DNA from 4 places in the Martinezella sp. CNPSo 3957 genome. Region 3 is predicted to be linked to each of the others. Evidence: predicted binding sites of a transcription regulator. Region 3 holds the regulator's gene; each other region holds the start of a gene.
What was found. Region 3 encodes LexA, which represses DNA repair genes until DNA is damaged. Its sites were predicted from a motif close to TGTTCNNNNTGTGTTCNG; they were not measured.
Positions count from the first base shown of each region.

Region 1 (2,205 bases), on a different contig from region 3:
TTCACCGTGCCATAGCGCACGAGATCAGAAAAGAGGGTGGCGATGAGATCAGCATGCTGGGCAGGCGTGATGCGCCGATAGTCGGGAAGCGCACAGGCCTCCCACAATTTCTCAACCCGAGCCGGGTTGCTGGCAAGATCGACTATCTCCAGATCGCGTGACAGATATTCCAATGCCTGCTGGTCTACCGCAGGCAGCGCGCGCGTCAAGCCCTGCACGCGAGGCGCGTCTTCCAAACTGCTACGCAACGCCGCGATCGAAGCGAAATCCAGTTCTTTGGTGCGCCATTGCAGCACCTTGACCATGTCGAATTCGTGTCCCTCGATCCGGCGCACGAGTTCGTCGTCGAAAGGATCGACCTGTCCCGTCACCCCGAAGGTACCGTCCTTGAGATGGCGGCCGGCGCGACCTGCGATCTGACCGAGCTCGGCCGGATTGAGATTGCGGAATTGATAGCCGTCGAACTTGCGGTCCTGCGCAAAGGCGACGTGATCGACATCGAGGTTGAGCCCCATGCCGATCGCATCGGTCGCAACCAGATATTCGACATCGCCGGCCTGATAGAGAGCCACCTGCGCATTGCGGGTACGCGGGCTGAGCGCCCCGAGAACAACCGCCGCGCCACCGCGCTGGCGGCGGATAAGCTCTGCGATCGCATAAACCTCGTCGGCGGAAAAGGCGACGATGGCCGTGCGCTGCGGCAGGCGCGTGATCTTCTTCTGCCCGGCGTAGAAAAGATGCGATAGCCTCGGCCGTTCGAGGACGGTAATCCCAGGCAGAAGCTGTTCAAGGATCGGCCGCATCGTGCCGGCGCCGAGCAGCAGGGTTTCATCGCGGCCGCGCAGATGCAGAAGGCGGTCGGTAAAAATATGTCCGCGCTCCAGATCGCCGGCAAGCTGCACTTCGTCGATCGCAACGAAGGAGGCGCGCGTCTCGCGCGGCATGGCCTCCACCGTGCAGACCGAATAGCGCGCATTTGGCGGCGATATCTTTTCCTCGCCGGTCACCAGCGCGACATTGTGCGCGCCGACCTTCTCGACGACGCGCGTATACACTTCACGGGCAAGCAGCCGCAGCGGCAGGCCGATCACGCCGCTGCCGTGTGCCACCATGCGCTCGATGGCATAATGGGTCTTGCCGGTATTGGTCGGTCCGAGCACTGCGGTCACGCCGCGTCCGCTCAGGATCATGGGCTGCGAAGTCTGAGTCATAGGTCCGTGCATAGGCGAGAAACAGCCGTCTTCCGATCAGCCAGTTCCTCCTGGAGGAAACGAACAGATGACGACCATATGTGACAAAGGCAAGACCCGAATGAAAAAACAGATGCGGCAACATTCGATTTCATATTTGAGCGCCTCAACCATAAGCTACATTTACGTTGCATCCCATGCGAGTCCGGGCGATTCCGGAACAGCCTGAGAACGAATCGGAGACGAATCGCTGACTCCGTCATGTTCCTTATTTGTTCACGACTACATATGGATTTCAATGAAAAGATTCCCACCAAATGCTGAATCTCGTTTACACGGCTTTCCGCAGGAAAAAGGAGTCAAGCGGAGAATCCTCAGCCAGAGAAATTTCGCGCCGCGCCATCGTTAACAATCTGTAAATAATAAAGTTTCGCATGAATCAGCGGACGACATCAACATCCAGGCCAAAGCCGGAACGAATCGGCGACGAATCGCAGATTCCAAGCAATTCTGTTTTTGTTCTCCACAATATCTAGCGTTTTCCCGGCAGGGACATACCGGACTCTGAATGGTTGAGATGCGAATCCGAGCCGAATCTGCGATTGCGGTTCGTCTTTTGACGAGCGCAGCTATAATGAATCGACAAATGCACGCAAAAGGTGCAATCGTTAACACAACGATCAAAGCCGGAACGAATCGGTGACGAATCGCGGATATCAGCGGGTATCGCATTTGTTCACGGCTACATGTTGTATTTCGCCGGAGCAGCATCGCGACATAGAGGTCAGCTTGAAGGGCAATGCTGTTGCGGAGTTCGCTGCAAATTAACGAATCCGCCCACGAACACACCACCTGGACGATATTTGCCGGCGGCAGCATCCTTGTATTCGGCATGGCGGCAAACGCCGAGCCGTTAACCAAAGTTCAAATGCAGAACGAATCGCCGACGAATCACGGACATCCGCTCTTTCTCGTTTCGTTCACCACAACCCTTTGTATTTTAAAGGTATTTTAA
Region 1 is NZ_JBXSOU010000006.1:153,897-156,101, reverse strand. Features, by position in the region: gene AC13QE_RS16500 (helicase-related protein) at 1-1,211, opposite strand, end outside.
Region 1: a site for LexA is predicted at 1,453-1,470, ahead of AC13QE_RS16500 (helicase-related protein). Genes of this name have one in related genera too.

Region 2 (2,205 bases), on a different contig from region 3:
CAGGCGGAGAGACTCGTCCATAAAGCTCGTCTGATCGCGCAGCGTTCTTCGGGCGCCGCTGCAACGCCCCGCACCGATGGCTGATTGCCAAATACAAGAAAGATGCTTTGATGAAACTCTACCGTTTCCTCACCGGCCCCGACGACGCTTCCTTCTGCCACAAGGTGAGCGCGGCGCTGAACAAGGGCTGGGAGCTATACGGTTCGCCGACCTATGGCTTCAATTCTGCAAGCGGGCGGATGGAATGCGGCCAGGCCGTCGTCAAGGACGTGGTCGGCAAGGATTACGATCCGGAGATGAAGCTTTCGGAGCAGTAAGCGCCGGCTGAAATTCTTCATTCCCCCGGCCGTCTTGCGGTCGGGGTTTGTATCAGCGATCCGTCGCTTCTTCGGCGCTCGCCTCGATGCGCTCCATATCCTCGTCGCTCAGGCCGAAATGGTGGCCGATCTCGTGGATCAGGACATGGGTGATGATGTCGCCGAGGGTTTCCTCGTTTTCAGCCCAATAGTCGATGATCGGCCGGCGATAGAGGCGGATCTTGTTGGGCATATCGCCGGTCTGGGCGGTAAAGCGCTCCGAGATGCCGCGACCTTCGAAAAGGCCGAGCAGGTCGAAGGGTGTTTCCAGCGCCATATCCTCGAACACTTCGTCATCCGGGAAATCCTCGATGAGAATGACGAGGTTGCCGGTGAGCGAGCGAAATTCTTCCGGCAGGTGGCTGTAAGCCTCCATTGCCAGGGATTCGAATGTGCTGATGGAGGGAGAATGGCGATCCCGCCAATCTTCGCTCTGGTCAACGCGAGCCATGAATATTCCTTCCTTGGCTGGTCATATAGAGACTTTGCGCTGCTTTTACGAGAGCGGAATAGAGCGTGATACCGAAAAGTGTTTGAGCGGTTTTCGATCGACATCATGCTCTACTTTTTTGATTCTAGAGCGGATTCGGATTTTCGGGCGACAGACCGAAATCATCTGGCTCGGTTCAAAGGAATATTTTCTTATGAAATGGTGTTGACTCTTTCTCCAAGCTCTGGAATCCATAAGAACATAACAGGAACATTATCGATCTGGAGTGAACGTCATGGCCGAGGCTGCCGTGGCGCGGGAAACGCTTTTTGCCCTGCGTGAAACCATTGCCCGACTGGAAGGCAGGCCGATCCCGGCGCTGGCAGCCTCGACGCATGAGGCTTTGGCAGACAAGCCGGTGAGAGAGGTGATGGGTATTGCGAAATCCCTGCCTACTGAGCCTAGGCTTGAGCAGTCGCTCCTTCCGATCGGCATCGATGAGCTCGATGCAGCGCTGCAAGGCGGTCTGCCGCTCGATGCGCTGACGGAAATCCGCTCGCTCGGCCTGCGCAATGCCGGGGCGGCCAGCGGCTTTGCCCTTGCGCTTGCGGCGAGACTGCATGCGCGAGCATCGGATATGGTCGCGGCCAAGTCTCCGGTCCTGTGGATCGGCGATACGGTCGCAACGATGGAGGCAGGCCTGCCCTATGCCATCGGCATCGGCGATTTCGGGCTGGAGCCTCAGGCTCTCCTACAGGCGTCGCCGCGCAAGCTCGACGATGCGCTCTGGGTGGCGGAAGCAGCCCTTGGCAGCGCTGCCTTTGCCGTCGTCATTCTGGAAGTGCGCGGCAATCCCGCCCGTTTCGGTCTGACCGAGAGCCGACGGCTGGCGCTGAGGGCCAAGGCGGCGCGACGGCCCTTGTTTCTGTTGCGACAGGGAGGCGAGGAGGAAGCAAGCAGCGCCCTCTTCCGCTTTTCCGTCGAACCCGCGCCGGCGCAGGCGCGGCCCCTGCCGGACGGATCGGTGCTTGGCGGCAGCATCGGTCACCCGGCTTTTCGTCTGACCTTGGAAAAGAGCCGAAACCCGGCGCCTCTTTCCATAACCCTGGAGTGGAATGCCCATGACCGCCGCTTTGCCCCTATCTCCGATGTTCAGTACCCCGCCTTTCCCGGCGAACACGCAACGCATTCTGGCGCTGACCTTCCCGCATCTGCCGACCGACCGGATCGCGCGCAAGCGCTGGGGTCTGTCCTGGCGTTCGACAGGCAGGCTTGAAGCGCCGCCGCTTGCCTGTGCCGGCAAGCTGAACAATGCCATGCGGCTGACCGCGCTCAATGAACGGGCTGAAATGATCGGCCTGAAGCAGGGTCAGGGCGTGGCTGAGGCAAAGGCGATCTGTCCCGATCTCGATGTCGTCG
Region 2 is NZ_JBXSOU010000014.1:109,517-111,721, forward strand. Features, by position in the region: gene AC13QE_RS25940 (HpcH/HpaI aldolase/citrate lyase family protein) at 1-84, shown strand, start outside; gene AC13QE_RS25945 (DUF1737 domain-containing protein) at 111-317, shown strand; gene AC13QE_RS25950 (metallopeptidase family protein) at 370-807, opposite strand; gene AC13QE_RS25955 (ImuA family protein) at 1,082-2,062, shown strand; gene AC13QE_RS25960 (Y-family DNA polymerase) at 2,103-2,205, shown strand, end outside.
Region 2: a site for LexA is predicted at 1,042-1,059, ahead of AC13QE_RS25955 (ImuA family protein). Genes of this name have one in related genera too.

Region 3 (2,205 bases):
TATCACCTTCGGCCGCCAGCCTGGCTGGCTGATGCCGACTTTCATTGCCGGCTTCCTGATCATGAGCATGTTGCGGACCCGGCTTCGCCATCTGGGCCTGTTGCTGCTGCTGTCATCTGTCGGTGTGGCCGCGTTCGGCTCTGGTGTGCCGAAGCCGGATCTGATGATCTCGGAAGATGGCATTCTGGTTGCCTTGCGCCAGGATGATATCCTCGCCACCAATCGCGAGAGACCGCAGGCCTTCATCTTTGAGCAATGGCAAAAAGCACTGGTCGCAGCCGAACATCAACCGCCGACCATGCTTCCGACCGATAGCCGGCTTCCGCAGATCAGCAAGACGGATCGGCACAAGCGACTAAGTAACGAGGAGGAGAAGGCGGTCCGCACCGCAATGGAAGAAGCTTTGGACCGCACCATGCAAGGCAGCTTTGCCTGTCAGAAGGGAGCATGGTGTGTCGCCATGCTCGAAAACGGCGCGATATTGGTCACCATTGAGAATGCAGCCTATCTGCCCGCGGCTTGCGACACCGGGAGCATTGTTGTGACGCCAATCCGGCTGCGGCTGGACCATTGCCGTTCCGGAGCAACGCTCATAACCGGTGCGACATTGCGCAAAACCGGCTCCATCGAAATGGTGCTTACCTCAGACAAGCCCATTATATCCGCCGCATTCAACAACCCGCAGCGCCCCTGGACCAGGCATCGAACCTATGATTGGCGCACCGGCAAATTCGACGCGCCAATTGCAAAGGCGCCGCCAGTCCCGGACAATTCACCGGTCAGTGATAGCGACGAATAAGGCCGACGAGCTTGCCCTGAACCTTGACGCGATCCGGCCCGAAGATGCGGGTTTCATAGGCTGGGTTCGCGGCTTCCAGCGCGATGGAGGCACCCTTGCGACGGAAGCGCTTCAAGGTAGCTTCTTCATCGTCGACGAGTGCAACGACGATATCGCCGGGATTGGCCGTGGTCGAATTGCGGATAATGACCGTATCGCCGTCGAAAATTCCGGCGTCGATCATCGAATCCCCTCGAACTTCAAGCGCATAATGTTCGCCGGAGCCGAGCATGTCGGCGGGAACCGTAATGTCGTGCGTATTGTTCTGGATGGCCGAGATCGGAACGCCCGCTGCGATGCGACCCATCACCGGTACGGACGCCGAGCCGTTGTGATCGTCATTTGCCACCTTCGACGGAGCGGGCGGGGCAACGGGCTGCGGCTTGCCGAGGCTGCCCTCGATGACGCTCGGCGAAAAGCCGCGACGCGGCTGAAGGCTGGGATTATAAGCATCCGGGAGCTTGATGACTTCGAGAGCCCTGGCCCTGTTCGGCAGCCGGCGGATAAAGCCGCGCTCCTCCAGCGCCGTGATCAGACGATGGATACCGGATTTGGATGCCAAATCCAATGCATCCTTCATCTCGTCGAAGGACGGCGGAACACCGGATTCCTTCATGCGTTCGTGAATGAAGAGAAGCAGTTCCTGCTGCTTGCGCGTCAACATCGTCTTGGAACCCCAGAATCAAGAAAAGCCGTGAAACAAATCCAGAACGGACACTATATGTTCCATATGTGTTCCGCAAGTGCTTAAATTTCGGTAAAGCCTTGTAGTGTCAGTTAAATAATTACGACTTACGAATGGGTCGGGTTAGGATGTCGAGACGTTATATAGGCCTCAACCATTTGAAAAATATAGAAAATATCGCCATTTCCGTTCTCGGGCTTTACTGCTCGGTCGGCGTATTCAAGAAGCGGATCCATATTGGACGTCATTGGCCACACGCGTTGAGGGTAAGAATCAGCAATCACGTTTGCGAGATTGCTTTCAGTCCTGCCCCTATGCGTTGAGTGTTCCATACTCCTATCTTGAATTGCGCGGGGGAAGGGCGCAAATCTGCTGCCACAGGCAAACAGGAGGAACCATGATTTCGTCACCGCACCCGCTGGATCATCTCGTGCTGCCGACCGTCAATATCGCTCTGGCGCGCGAACGCCTCGGCAAGCTCGGTTTCACGGTGGCTCCGGATGCGCGTCATCCCTTTGGCACACAGAACGCCTGCGTCTTCTTTGCCGATAAAACCTATCTCGAACCCCTGAGCGTGGCATCTCTGGAGCAGTGCGAGAGGAGCATTTTGGACGGCAATGTTTTCGTCGCGCGCGATCAGGCTTATCGTTTCCGGGTGGGGGAAGATGGTTTTTCGGCCGTG
Region 3 is NZ_JBXSOU010000008.1:169,698-171,902, forward strand. Features, by position in the region: gene AC13QE_RS19670 (ComEC/Rec2 family competence protein) at 1-799, shown strand, start outside; gene lexA (transcriptional repressor LexA) at 780-1,502, opposite strand; gene AC13QE_RS19680 (VOC family protein) at 1,921-2,205, shown strand, end outside.

Region 4 (2,205 bases), on a different contig from region 3:
CCGCCACACGGTCGCGCGGGTTCTGGGCGAAACGCAGCGCCGCAAGCATGTCCTTGACATGAGCACTGTCGAGGAATTTCAATCCACCGAACTTGACGAAGGGAATGTTGCGCCGGGTGAGTTCCACTTCCAGCGGGCCGCTGTGGCTCGAGGTACGGAAGAGCACGGCCTGCTGCTTGAGCCTTGCGCCACCCTCGCGATTTTCCAGTATTTGATCGGCGATGTAGCGCGCCTGATCGGCCTCATCACGCACGGTCACCAGCCGCGGCCGCTCTACGCTTTGCCGCTCGGTGCGCAGGTTCTTGGTAAAGCGCTCGGAGGCAAGATCGATCACGGCATTGGCGGCGGCCAGGATCGGCTGTGTCGAACGGTAGTTGCGGTCGAGCGTAACAATGTCGGCAGAGGGCGTGAAGGCCTTGGGGAAATCGAGAATGTTGCGTACGGTGGCGGCGCGAAAGGAATAGATCGATTGCGCGTCGTCGCCGACGACGGTCAAACCGCGGCCATCCGGCTTCAGGGCGAGCAGGATGGAGGACTGCAGCCGGTTGGTGTCCTGATACTCATCGACGAGCACATGATCGAAACGGCTGCCGATATCCTCGGCGATCAGAGGCTCCTGCAGCATATGCGCCCAATAGAGCAGCAGGTCGTCGTAATCGAGTACGTTCTGCACCTGCTTTGCCTCGACATAACAGGCGAAAAGATCACGCAGCTGCTGCTCCCACATGGCGCACCATGGGAAGAAGTCGCGCAGCACACCGTCGAGCGGCGCTTCGGCATTGACGGAGCGCGAATAGATGGCAAGGCAGGTCGCCTTGGTCGGGAAGCGGTTCTCCGTCTTCGAAAAGCCGAGGTCGTGGCGCGCCAGATTCATGAGGTCGGCGCTGTCTTCCCGATCGTGGATCGTGAAGGCCGGGTCGATGCCGATCTGTTCTGCATAATCCCGGAGCAGGCGCGCACCGATACCATGGAACGTGCCGGTCCAGGCAAGTGCATCGGCGGTGATGCCGGAATTCGCACCCAGCACCTCGCGGCAGATGCGCTCGACACGGCGGCCCATTTCGGCTGCGGCGCGGCGCGAAAAGGTCATCAGCAGGATGCGGCGCGGGTCTGCGCCTTTAACGATCAGATGCGCGACACGATGCGCAAGCGTATTCGTCTTGCCGGAGCCGGCTCCCGCTATGACGAGCAGCGGCCCGGCAATATGGCTGTTACCCTCCGTCGTGCCATGCTCCACCGCCAGCCGTTGCTCCGGGTTTAGCTTTTCCAGATAGGCGGCGGTCATCAACTCTCCTGACTATCTCCGGCGGCCGGCACGGAGCGCGATATGCGGCGAATCGCAAACGCGAAAATATAGGAACGTTCTATGGATGTTCCGAATCGCTAAAGCCTGTCAAGATGAGCAGGGCCTGCACGCGGATGTGACCTCTGGCGCAAGAATCTTATCGGGATTTGCACTCGTTCGGCTCGAAAAGGATCTTCTTCATGCTTATGTATCATTTCGGCGCAGCATTTTGAGTTTTTGGGGCTTCGTAATGCGTAGAATGAAGGTTTCAAAACATGAACGAAACGATTGCCACCGGGCTGCGTCTGCCTAGCGGCCTCGTGGCCTTGCCGGACGGCCGCCTCGCGGTCGTAGAAATGGATGCCAGTCGCCGCTGTCTGAAACTTTTCGACGCAAGCGGCGTATCGCAGGAACTTTGCCGGGTCGGTGGCTGGCCGATGGGGATTGCGGCGGATGGTGACGGATGTTTCTGGGTCGCCAATGGCCCGGAGAATTCCCTTGTCAGATTATCGGCGCAAGGCCGCGTCCTGCAGGTCATTGAAGGCAGCGCCGATGGTCCGTTTCTCCATCCGAATGCACTCGCTTTCGGACCTGACGGCCTGCTTTACATGACTGATTCCGGCATCCCTCTTGCCAATCTTCTCGAAGGCGGCCACATCCATCCCGATTTCTTCAAGGCGGCTTATAATGGCTGTGTCTATCAGATCGATCCGGCCGAGGGCCGGGTCATCCGGGTCCTGGCAGCCGGCTTGCTCTTTGCGAGCGGCATTGCCTTCGATGCCGACGGATTGCTCTATTATAGCGAAACGCTGACCGGAAAAATCTATCGGCAGGTCGTGGGCGGCAGGCAGGAAATGTTTGTCCAGTCGATGACATCGCCTGCCGTCAATGCGCTGCGCGGACCGGCAGGCCTCGCTTTT
Region 4 is NZ_JBXSOU010000005.1:62,369-64,573, reverse strand. Features, by position in the region: gene AC13QE_RS14055 (ATP-dependent helicase) at 1-1,285, opposite strand, end outside; gene AC13QE_RS14050 (SMP-30/gluconolactonase/LRE family protein) at 1,561-2,205, shown strand, end outside.
Region 4: a site for LexA is predicted at 1,361-1,378, ahead of AC13QE_RS14055 (ATP-dependent helicase). Genes of this name have one in related genera too.